DNA from 2 places in the Rhodopseudomonas sp. G2_2311 genome. Region 1 is predicted to be linked to the other one. Evidence: predicted binding sites of a transcription regulator. Region 1 holds the regulator's gene; the other holds the start of a gene.
The links. The regulator PhoB, encoded in region 1, activates phosphate uptake and scavenging genes when phosphate is short. The targets are predictions, from matches to a motif close to TGTCATNNANCTGTCAT.
Positions count from the first base shown of each region.

Region 1 (5,972 bases):
GCCAGCGGATTGCCGCCGAAGGTCGAGCCGTGTGCGCCTGGCGCCATGCCCTTCGCGGCTTCCGCGGTCGACAGGCAGGCGCCGATCGGAAAGCCGCCGCCGAGCGCCTTGGCCAGCGACATCAAATCCGGCGCGACGCCGACCCGCTTATAGGCGAACAGTTCGCCGGTGCGGCCCATGCCGGTCTGGACTTCGTCGAAGATCAGCAGCAGGCCGTGCGCGTCGCACAGCTCCCGCAGGCCGCGGAAGAACGCCAGCTCCGGCGAGCGCACGCCGCCCTCGCCCTGCAGCGGCTCGATCAGGATCGCGGCGGTGGTCGGACCGATCGCGGCCTTCACCGCATCGAGGTCACCGAGCGGCAACTGATCGAAACCGTCGAGCGGCTTGCCGTAGCCTTCCAGGTACTTTGCCGCGCCGGTGGCGGCGAGCGTGCCGAGCGTGCGGCCGTGGAACGCGCCCTCGAAAGTAATCACCCGGGTGCGCTCGGGCTCGCCCTTGGAGAAGTGATAGTGCCGCGCCATCTTCAGCGCGCACTCGACCGCTTCAGCACCCGAATTGCAGAAGAACACCTTGTCGGCAAAGCTCTGTTCACACAGCCGCGCCGCCAGCTTCTCGCCGTCGGGGCTCTTGAACAGGTTGGACATGTGCCACAGTTTGGTCGCCTGCTGCTGCAAGGCTTCGACCAGATGCGGATGGCAATGGCCGAGCGCGTTGACGGCGACGCCGCTGGTGAAGTCGAGGTAGCGCTCGCCATCAGTTCCGTGCAGCCAGACACCTTCGCCGCGCTCGAACGCGACATCCGCTCTGGCGAAAACCGGGAGGAGATGGGACGTTGAAGCGCTCTGAGACATGGCCGATCCGATCGGAAAATAGCGGGCCGCCGGCCGGCCGCGTCACGCGCATGACACGAACGCAGTCTGGGACAACGTACCCCGGAAACGAAACGTGCCGCCTTTCCAGGCGGCACGTGGGATTATTCTAGAAGCGTCGAACTCACTGTCAACACGGAGCTTCGACGAAGTGCTGCCAGAAAGCAGCACTCGCGCTGTTTGTTGTGGCTTCGCGGACTCACTCACAGGAGAAGGTGTGGACGCACCGGGTCGGACTCTTGCGCGCGAGTCACGGCATATTGTAGCCTTTTGACTGTCGGGTACGACATCTCGTGCGCGGTTTGTAATCCATTTCGAGTTCTCGGATGAGGCGTAACGCCGGGGCGGCAAGGGTCGTCCGGCGAGCGCTAAGGGATTCTGACAGCTGAGATTTTGACGACCTCACAGCCGCGGTTCCGCGCCGCCCTTCGGCGCCCGCGGCAGGAAGGGATAGAACTATGACGGCATTGACCTGGACCGACGAGCGCGTCGAGCAGTTGAAGAAATTGTGGGAGGGCGGGCTGTCGGCGAGTCAAATTGCCGCCGAGCTTGGCAACGTCACCCGCAATGCCGTGATCGGCAAGGTCCACCGCCTCGGCCTGTCGGGCCGGGCCAAGAGCCCCACGTCGGCAGCGCCGCGGCCGCGCAAGGCGCGCCCGGTGCAGCAGATGATGAGGGTGACCCGCCCGGTGGCGCGCGGCAACACCGCGCTGGCGCACGCTTTCGAAGTGGAAGCCGAGCCCGATCCGATCGCCTTCGACAACGTGGTTCCGATGAACCAGCGCCTGTCGCTGCTGGAACTCAACGAAGCCACCTGCCACTGGCCGGTCGGCGATCCGTCGAGCCCGGAATTCTTCTTCTGCGGCGGCAAGTCGCTGCCGGGCCTGCCCTACTGCGCGCATCACTCGCGCATCGCCTATCAGCCGGTCGGCGATCGCCGCCGCGCAGCTCCCAAGACCACGCGCTAGACTGACGCCGCCTGCCCGAGGCCGCGGCAAACCGCGCGTGCAGCGCAGGGCTGCGCCATACCTCCAAACTGTCATCGCCCGCAAAAGCGGGCGACCCAGTATTCCAGAGCGTCGGTTACTTCCCCCCACTCACTGCAGTACTGGATCCTCCGCCTTCGCGGAGGATGACGCTGCTATGTTGGGCTGAGGCCGCGGCTGAACGATTGCAAAAGCGATAGAGTCGACAAACGCCGCCATCGCGTCGTTCCCACGTGTCGCTAAATCACGCTCGCGGTCATCGTGATTTGAAACGAGTGTCTTGGTGGGCACGCTTCGCTTTGCCCACCCGACGTCGCAAACCTGCTAACAACTACGACGGGCTGCCTTCGACCTTGGCGAAGCGGTCGTCGAGGGCGTAGCCGGCGCCGCGAACGGTGCGGATCGGGTCCTGCTCGCGGCCGATATTGAGCAGCTTGCGCAGACGGCCGATATGCACGTCGACGGTGCGCTCATCGATATAGATATCGCGGCCCCAGACGCCGTCGAGCAGCTGCTCGCGGCTGAACACCCGGCCCGGGTGCTCCAGGAAGAATTCGAGCAGGCGATACTCGGTCGGGCCGAGATCGATCGGCCGACCGGACCGCGCCACCCGGCGCTTGTCGCGATCGAGCTCGAGATCACCATACGCCAGCACGGTAGCGAGCCGCTCCGGCGCCGCGCGGCGCAGCAAGCCCTTCACCCGCGCCAGCAGCTCCGGCACCGAGAACGGCTTGACGATGTAATCGTCCGCCCCGGTGGCGAGCCCGCGGACGCGCTCGCTTTCCTCGCCGCGCGCGGTGAGCATGATGATCGGCAGTTGCTTGGTGTCGCTGCGCGCCCGCAGGCGGCGGCACAGTTCGATGCCGGACAGGCCCGGCAGCATCCAGTCCAGCACCACCAGATCCGGAATCCGCTCCTTCATCCGGGTGTCGGCGTCGTCGCCGCGCGCCACCGTCTCGACCTCGTAACCTTCGGATTCCAGATTGTATCGCAGCAGCGTCGTCAGCGCTTCCTCGTCTTCAACTACCAGAATGCGCGCAGCCATCGTCGTCCTCGTCTCAGTGTCGTCTCGATCCGTCCCATGGCGCCGGCCCGGCGGGCCGGCCGCCAGAGCAGCGTCAGTTGCCGGGCGTCGCGTTGGCGAACGTGGTCATGTCGCCCTTCGGACGCTTGTCCATGATCTGCTGGCCCTCGATCATGTAGAACACCGTCTCGGCGATGTTGGTCGCATGATCGCCGATCCGCTCGATGTTCTTGGCGCAGAACATCAGGTGGATGCAGAACGAGATGTTGCGCGGATCTTCCATCATGTAGGTGAGCAGCTCGCGGAACAGCGAGGTGCAGATCGCGTCGACTTCCTCGTCGCCGTTCCACACCACCATCGCGGCCGGCAGATCGTGCGCCGTGTAGGCATCGAGCACGGCCTTGACCTGCGACTGCACCAGATCGGTCATGTGTTCGAGGCCGCGGATCAGCTTCAACGGATGGAAGTCGTTGTCGATCGCGTTGACGCGCTTGGCGATGTTCTTCGACAGATCGCCGATCCGCTCGAGATCGGTGGCGACGCGCATCGCGCCGACGATTTCGCGCAGGTCGATCGCCATCGGCTGACGCCGCGCGATGGTCAGCACCGCGCGCTCTTCGATACTCCGCTGCATCTGGTCGATCTCGGCGTCGGCCGCGACCACGCGCGAGGCCAGCGCGACGTCTCGCCGGATCAGCGCATCGACCGAGTCGACGATCTGGCGCTCGGCCAATCCGCCCATCTCCGCAACCAGCCGGGTCAGATCCTGCAGATCGCCGTCGAACGCCTTGGTGGTATGTTCGAATCCCATATCCGTGCTCCTCGCCCGCCGCGTCAGCCGAACCGGCCGGTGATGTAGTCCTGGGTGCGCCGATCGCTCGGCGAGGTGAAGATCTTGTTGGTCGGGCCGAACTCGATCAGCTCGCCGAGATACATGAAGGCAGTCGACTCCGACACGCGCGCCGCCTGCTGCATGTTATGGGTCACGATCGCGATCGTGTATTGTTCCTTCAGCTCGTCGATCAGCTCTTCGATCTTGGCGGTGGAGATCGGGTCGAGCGCCGAGCACGGCTCGTCGAACAGGATCACTTCCGGCCGCACCGCGATGGTGCGGGCAATGCACAGCCGCTGCTGCTGACCGCCCGACAGGCTGAGGCCGGAAGCGTTGAGCTTGTCTTTGACTTCGTTCCACAGCGCCGCGCCGCGCAGCGCCTTCTCGACACGTCCGTCCATCTCGGACTTTGAGATCTTCTCGTACAGCCGGACGCCGAACGCGATGTTCTCATAGATCGTCATCGGGAACGGCGTCGGCTTCTGGAACACCATGCCGACCCGCGCGCGCAGCAGGTTGAGGTCGAGCTTGGGGTCGAGGATGTTGGTGTTGTCGAGCAGCACCTGCCCCTCGGCGCGCTGCCCCGGATACAGATCATACATCCGGTTGAAGATGCGCAGCAGGGTCGACTTGCCGCAGCCCGACGGACCGATGAACGCGGTGACGCGGTTGGTGGCGAGCGCCAGATTGATGTGCTTCAGGGCGTGGTTCTGACCGTAGTAGAAATTGAGGTCGCGCACGGTCACCTTGGCCGGGCCGTCCGGCTGGGCGCCGATCGGCGGCATCGCGGACGGAACGCTGGTGGCGATCGAGATCTCGGTCATTTCGTGGTCCTCTCGGCGCCGATGATGCGCGCGCCAATGTTCAGGGCAAGCACGGTCAGGGTGATCAGCAGCGCGCCGGTCCAGGCGAGTTGCTTCCAGTAAGCGTAGGGGCTCTGGACGAAGTTGTTGATGGTCACCGGCAGGTTGGCCATCGTCTTGGTCAGATCCAGGCTGAAGAACTGGTTGCTGAGCGCGGTGAACAGCAGCGGCGCGGTCTCGCCGGCGACGCGCGCGGTCGCCAACAGGATGCCGGTGATCAGGCCGGCGCGGGCGGCGCGATAGGCGATCCGGCGGATCACCAGCGAGCGCGGCAGGCCGAGCGCCGAGGCGGCTTCGCGCAGCGAACTCGGCACCAGCAGCAGCATGTCTTCGGTGGTGCGCACCACCACCGGGATCACGATCACCGCCAGCGCCAGCGCGCCGGCGAGCGCCGAGAACCGGCCCATCGTCACCACCACCGCGCCGTAGATGAACAGGCCGATGATGATCGAGGGGGCGCTGAGCAGGATGTCGTTGATGAAGCGGATCACCGAGGTGAGCTTGTCGTACTTGCCGTATTCGGCCAGATACGTACCGGCGAACAGCCCGAGCGGCGCGCCGATTCCGACGCCCAGAATGGTCATCAGCACCGAGCCGACGATCGCGTTCAGAAGACCGCCCTCGCTTGAGCCGGGCGGCGGCGTGTTCTGGGTGAACACTTCGAGATTGAGGCCGGCAAGGCCATTCCAGAACAGCGTGAACAGGATCAGCGCCAGCCAGGTGACGCCGAACAGCGCCGCCCCCGAACACAGCACCTTGATCACAAGGTCGTTGCGGTGACGCCGCTTGTAGATCGGGTTGTCGAGATGGATCGGCGACATCTTACTTGCCCGCCTTCAGTTCGAGCCGCAGCAGCAGCAGCCGGGCGGCCGCCAGCACCAGGAAGGTCAGAATGAACAGCAGCAGGCCGAGCAGGATCAGGCCGGACTGGTGCAGGCCGTCGCTCTCGGCAAACTCGGAGGCGATCGCCGCCGAGATCGTGGTGCCGGGCGCGAAGATCGAGCCGGAGATCCGGAACGAGTTGCCGATGATGAAGGTCACCGCCATGGTTTCGCCGAGCGCACGGCCGAGCGCCAGCATCACGCCGCCGATCACGCCGACCCGGGTGTAGGGGATCACGACGCTGCGGACGACTTCCCAGGTGGTGCAGCCGACGCCGTAGGCGGCTTCCTTCAGCACCGGCGGCACGGTCTTGAACACGTCGACCGAGATCGCGGTGATGAACGGCAGCACCATGATGGCGAGGATCAGCGAGGCGTTGAACAGGCTGAGATAAGACGGCGGACCGGCGAAGATATCGCCGAGCACCGGCACGCCTTCGAACAGCGCGATCATCGCCGGCTGGAAGTGATAGGCCAGGAACGGGCCGAGTACGAAGAAGCCCCACATGCCGTAGAT
Region 1 covers NZ_JAZDRK010000014.1:1,450-7,421, forward strand. Annotated here, with positions in the region: gene VRZ08_RS17340 (aspartate aminotransferase family protein) at 1-851, opposite strand, end outside; gene VRZ08_RS17345 (GcrA family cell cycle regulator) at 1,328-1,837, shown strand; gene phoB (phosphate regulon transcriptional regulator PhoB) at 2,187-2,900, opposite strand; gene phoU (phosphate signaling complex protein PhoU) at 2,974-3,690, opposite strand; gene pstB (phosphate ABC transporter ATP-binding protein PstB) at 3,714-4,535, opposite strand; gene pstA (phosphate ABC transporter permease PstA) at 4,532-5,395, opposite strand; gene pstC (phosphate ABC transporter permease subunit PstC) at 5,397-5,972, opposite strand, start outside.

Region 2 (5,972 bases), on a different contig from region 1:
TGCCACACCGGCACCCAGCGCCTGGTGCGCAACCTCACCGCCGGCGAGATCGTCGGCCAGGTGATGGTGGCGCGCGACCGGCTCGGTGACTGGATCGACCGCGAGACCCCGAACGGCAATCGCCTGATCACCAACATCGTGATGATGGGGATGGGCGAGCCGCTCTACAATTTCGACGCGGTGCGCGACGCGCTGCTGATCGTCTCGGACAACGAAGGCATCGGCATCTCGCGGCGGCGGATCACGCTGTCGACCTCCGGGGTGGTGCCGAACATCAAGCGCACCGGCGACGAGATCGGCGTGATGCTGGCGATCTCGCTGCACGCCGTGCGCGACGAACTGCGCGACGAACTGGTGCCGCTGAACCGCAAGTACCCGCTGAAGGAATTGCTGCAGGCCTGCCGCGACTATCCGGGCGCGTCGAATGCCCGCCGCATCACCTTCGAATATGTGATGCTGAAGGGCGTCAACGACTCGCTCGACGATGCGCGCCGCTTAGTGCAGCTGCTCAAGGGCATTCCGGCCAAGATCAATCTGATCCCGTTCAATCCGTGGCCCGGCTCGAAATACGAATGCTCGGACTGGGACCAGATCGAGAAGTTCTCGGAATACATCTTCAACGCCGGCTACTCGTCGCCGGTGCGCACCCCGCGCGGCCGCGACATTCTGGCCGCCTGCGGTCAGCTCAAATCCGAGACCGAAAAGCTGTCGGTGCGCGAACGCAACGCGCTGCGCGCGATGGCGATGACGGACTGATCCATGCTGCCCGCCGACGAGATCAAGGGCGTGCTCGCCTTCCTGCGCGAAGCCGAGCGGCTCAAAAGCGTGATCCGCAGCGGGTACACGTCCACCGGCCGCCCCGAAAGCACCGCCGAACACACTTGGCGTTTGTGCCTGATGGCGATGCTGCTCGCCGACGGGCTCGGCGATATCAATGTGGCCCGCCTGTTGAAGATCTGCATCGTCCACGACCTCGGTGAAGCCCTGCACGGCGACGTGCCGGCCGTGGCTCAAGTCGAGGGCGACGACAGAGCCGCACGGGAGCGCGCCGATATCGAAACTCTGACGCAGCCGCTCGACGATAGGCGCCGCGCCGAGATTCTGGCTCTGTGGCACGACTACGAGATCGGAGCCTCGCCGGAAGGGCGGCTCGCCAAGGGGCTTGATAAGCTGGAAACCATCCTACAGCACACGCAGGGCCTCAACCCGACCGACTTCGACTACGCGTTCAATCTCGATTACGGCACCAAGCACACCGCGGTTCACCCGCTGATCGGTGCGATCCGCGCCGAACTCGACAACGACACAAGGGCGCGGATGACAGCTCAGCAAGCCTCCGGAGCACCCGACTAATGGCATTGCTCGGCCGCCTGTTCGTGATCGCGATTGGCTTCCTGTTCGCCTCGATCGCCGCCGGCCTGGTAGTGGTCGGGATGCTGCTGTTTCCTGAGCTCAGCCAGATCGCCGACGGGCCGATCGACACCGATGCGCTGAACATCGTGATGGGCTTCGGCTTCATCTTTGTGTCCGGCTTTGCGCTGCTGCCGGCGCTGGTGGTGGTGCTGATCACTGAGGCGTTTTCGATCCGCAGCGCCCTGGCCTATGCGATCGGCGGCGCGCTGGTCGGGGTCGCATGCTATCTCGGCCTGGTGCCATTCGATCCGGCGACCCTGCATTTCGACGGCATCATCCGCCGCCACCTCGAAATCATGACCGGGGCCGGCATCGTCGGCGGCATGGTGTATTGGCTGGTCGCCGGCCGCAACGCCGGTGCCTGGCGCGATCCGCCCCGCCGGCGCGCGCCCTTGCCGCCTTCCCAACCCGCACCGCCTCCGGTAAACCGCGCCCCATGAACCGCAACGGACTTCTCATCGCGCTGGCGCTGTTCGCCGGCATCGGGCTGACGTTCGGTCTGTTTCCGGGCCTCGACCTGTGGCTGGCCGGCCTGTTCTACGACACGGCCGCCAAGACCTTCCCGATGCGCGCGATGCCGGATCTCGAATTCGCCCGCGATTTTGCGATGTGGATCGCCTGGGCGATCGCGGCGCCGTCGATCTTCGCGCTGGTCTACAAGATGATCCGCCCGGACCGGCCGCTGGTGATGCCGGGCCGCACGGTCGCGTTTCTGCTGATCAGCATCACGCTGTCGGCCGGCGTCCTCACCAACATGACCTTCAAGAGCCATTGGGGCCGACCGCGGCCGGCCGCGGTGACCGAATTCAACGGCCCGTGGCAGTTCAAGGCGTGGTGGGACAATTCCGGCGCCTGCCCGAAGAACTGCTCGTTCTTCTCCGGCGAGGGCGCCACCGCCTATTGGACCTTCGCGCCCGCGGCCCTGACCCCGCCGGCGGTGCGTCCTTACGCCTATGCGGCGGCCTTCACCTTCGGCACCGTCACCAGCGGCCTGCGGATGGCGTTCGGCGGGCATTTCTTCACGGACGTCGCGATCGCCGGCCTCGTCACCTTTCTGGTGATCTGGCTGCTTTACGCACTGATCTACCGCTGGGCCTGGAGCCGGACCTCGGACGAGGCGATCGACGCGGCGCTGACCCGGGCGTTCTGGCCGCTGTACAGGCTGCGGCTGAAGAAATGGCGCGGCCAGGACATCGGCCCGGCGCCGGCCGCCTGAGCCGCATCCGTTCCTCCGCCGCGATTAAACGCGTGCCGCTGGCCGCGAAGTTTGGTATGCGCGCAGCAACCGCAACTGCTTCAACCGATTGGGACTTCCAATGACTACGATCTTGAAAAGCCTGCCCAAGGGCGAAAACGTCGGCATCGCTTTCTCAGGGGGTCTCGATACCAGCGCGGCGCTGCTGTGGATGAAGCAGAAGGGCGCCCGCGTGTTCGCCTATACGGCGAACCTCGGCCAGCCCGACGAGGCGGACTACGACGCGATCCCGCGCAAGGCGATGGAGTTCGGCGCCGAGAAGGCCCGGCTGGTCGATTGCCGCACCCAGCTGGTGCACGAAGGCATCGCGGCGATCCAGGCCGGCGCCTTTCACGTCTCGACCGGCGGCATCGCCTACTTCAACACCACCCCGCTCGGCCGCGCCGTGACCGGCACCATGCTGGTGTCGGCGATGAAGGAAGACGGCGTCAACATCTGGGGCGACGGCTCGACCTACAAGGGTAACGACATCGAGCGGTTCTACCGCTACGGCCTGCTGACCAACCCCGCGTTGCGGATCTACAAGCCCTGGCTCGACCAGCAGTTCATCGACGAACTCGGCGGCCGCGCCGAGATGTCGGCGTTCATGACCTCGCACGGCTTCGCCTACAAGATGAGCGCCGAGAAGGCGTATTCGACCGACAGCAACCTGCTCGGCGCCACCCACGAGGCCAAGGATCTCGAACACCTCGACAGCGGCATCAAGATCGTCAACCCGATCATGGGCGTGCCGTTCTGGCGCGACGATTGCGCGGTCAAGGCCGAGGCGGTCACGGTGCGGTTCGAGGAAGGCCAGCCGGTCGCGCTCAATGGCCAGACCTTCACGGATCCGGTCGCGATGTTCTACGAAGCCAATGCCATCGGCGGCCGTCACGGCCTCGGCATGAGCGATCAGATCGAAAACCGCATCATCGAAGCCAAGAGCCGCGGCATCTACGAAGCGCCCGGCATGGCGCTGCTGCACATCGCCTACGAGCGGCTGGTAACCGGCATCCACAACGAAGACACTATCGAGCAGTACCGCATCAACGGCATGAAGCTCGGCCGGCTCTTGTATCAGGGCCGCTGGTTCGACTCGCAGGCGCTGATGCTGCGCGAGACCGCGCAGCGCTGGGTCGCCCGCGCCGTCACCGGCGAAGTGACGCTGGAGCTGCGCCGCGGCAACGACTACTCGATCATGAACACCCAGAGCCCGAACCTTACCTATGCGCCGGAACGGCTGAGCATGGAGAAGGTCGAGGACGCGCCGTTCACGCCGGCGGACCGCATCGGCCAGCTCACGATGCGCAACCTCGACATCACCGACACCCGCGCCAAGCTCGGCCTCTACGCCAAGACCGGCCTGCTGTCGTCCGGCGAAGGCACCCCAATCCCGCAGCTGGAAAACGACAAGGGCTAGTAGCAGCTCACCGTCATTCCGGGGCGCTCGCGGAGCGAGCGAACCCGGAATCCCGAGGTTGTTGAACGACCGGCGGTACCCCGAACGTCGAGATTCCGGGATCGCACGAGCTGACGCTCGCGCGCCCCGGAATGACATGCTTGGTTAGTCACTAAGATCGAGCACACATCCACCACCACGCGGCCGCGTCATCCAACCGTCATTTGCCGCTCATACGGTCCCGCGCATCAATCAGGACCGTGATGATGACCAGGCATGTTGTCGCGACGGCGTTTGCGTCGCTGATGTTCGTTTCGGCCGCTTCGGCTCAAACCATTTACCCAATCGACCGCGCCGAGATTCTGGCCGGCGCCAGGTTCGACCTCAAGGTCGAGTTCGCCGGTGAAGTCGCCGCGGACAAAGCCAGCCTCACCATCAATGGTGCTGACGCCGCGGCCGTGTTCGGCAAAGCCCCGGAGTTGATCGCGCAAGAGGCGGGACAACCCCGGTCCGCACTGCTGCTCCGCGACGTCACGCTGAACAAACCCGGTCGTTACAGCATCGAGGCCGGCGACGGCGCTACGCGCCGCAGCGTGAGCTGGACCGTGTACGACACCGGGCCTCGGCGGGCCAAGAACGTGATCCTGTTTGTCGGCGACGGTCTGTCGCCGGCGCATCGGGTGGCGGCGCGTCTGCTGTCGAAAGGCATCCAAGAAGGCCGCGCGGGCGGCAAGCTGGCGATCGACGACATGCCGCAGATGGCGCTGGTGTCGACCGCGGGGAGCGACTCGATCATCACCGACTCGGCCAATGCGGCCAGCGCCTATGCGACCGGCCACAAGGCCGCCGTCAACGCGATGGGGGTCTATGCCGACCGCACCCCCGACCCGCTCGACGATCCCAAGGTCGAAACGCTGGCCTCGCTTGCCAAGCGGAAGCTCGGGCTGTCGATCGGCATCGTCACCAACACCGAAGTGGAAGACGCGACGCCCGCGGCGGTGATCGCCCACACCCGCCGCCGCGCGGCATATGACGACATCGTCGCGCAGTTCTACGCCGCCCAGCCCGACGTGCTGATGGGCGGCGGCGCCGCTTACTTCCTGCCGAAAGCCGCGAACGGCAAGCGTAAGGACGATATCGATTATCTGGCGAAATTCCGCGACGCCGGCTACGCGGTTGCCACCAATGCGACCGACCTCGACGCGGCGAGCAAGACCGGCCCGCGAAAACTGCTCGGCCTGTTCGCGCCCGGCAACATGGACGGCGTCCTCGACCGCCGCTTCCTCAAAGGTGGCGGGGTCGCCAAGAACCCGGACCAGCCTGATCTGACCCAGCAGGTCGCGGTCGCCCTCGACGTGCTGTCGAAGAACGACGCAGGTTTCTTCCTGATGGTCGAATCCGGCCTGATCGACAAATACGCCCATGCACTCGACATGGAGCGCGCCGTCTATGACACCATCATGCTCGACAATGCGGTGCGCCAGACCCGCGACTGGGCCAAGGCCCGCGGCGACGACACGCTGATCCTGGTGGTGGCGGATCACAACCATCCCAACGCGCTGGTCGGCACCGTGCGCGACGATCTCGCCGAGGGCGACGACGTGCCGCTGCGCGAGCGGATCGGCGTGTACGAGCGCGCCGGCTTTCCGAACTATCCGGCGCCCGATGCGGACGGCTATCCGGAGCGCGTCGATGTCAGCCGGCGCCTGGCGATCTTCTCCGCCAGCCTGCCGGATCACTACGAGACGCTGCGGCCGAAGCTCGACGGCCCGAACCAGCCGACCGAGGCGGGCGACAAGCCCGGCACCTTCAAGGCCAACGACAAGTACAAGGGCGTGCCCGGCGCGGTGCTGCGCATCGGCAATTTGCCGGCGATGATGAACGCCAGCGTTCACTCCGGCGAGGACGTGATCCTGACCGCCGCCG
Region 2 covers NZ_JAZDRK010000006.1:19,473-25,444, forward strand. Annotated here, with positions in the region: gene rlmN (23S rRNA (adenine(2503)-C(2))-methyltransferase RlmN) at 1-756, shown strand, start outside; gene VRZ08_RS11080 (HD domain-containing protein) at 760-1,353, shown strand; gene VRZ08_RS11085 (hypothetical protein) at 1,353-1,853, shown strand; gene VRZ08_RS11090 (phosphatase PAP2 family protein) at 1,850-2,629, shown strand; gene argG (argininosuccinate synthase) at 2,730-4,067, shown strand; gene VRZ08_RS11100 (alkaline phosphatase) at 4,310-5,972, shown strand, end outside.
Region 2: a site for PhoB is predicted at 4,254-4,270, ahead of VRZ08_RS11100 (alkaline phosphatase). Genes of this name have one in related genera too.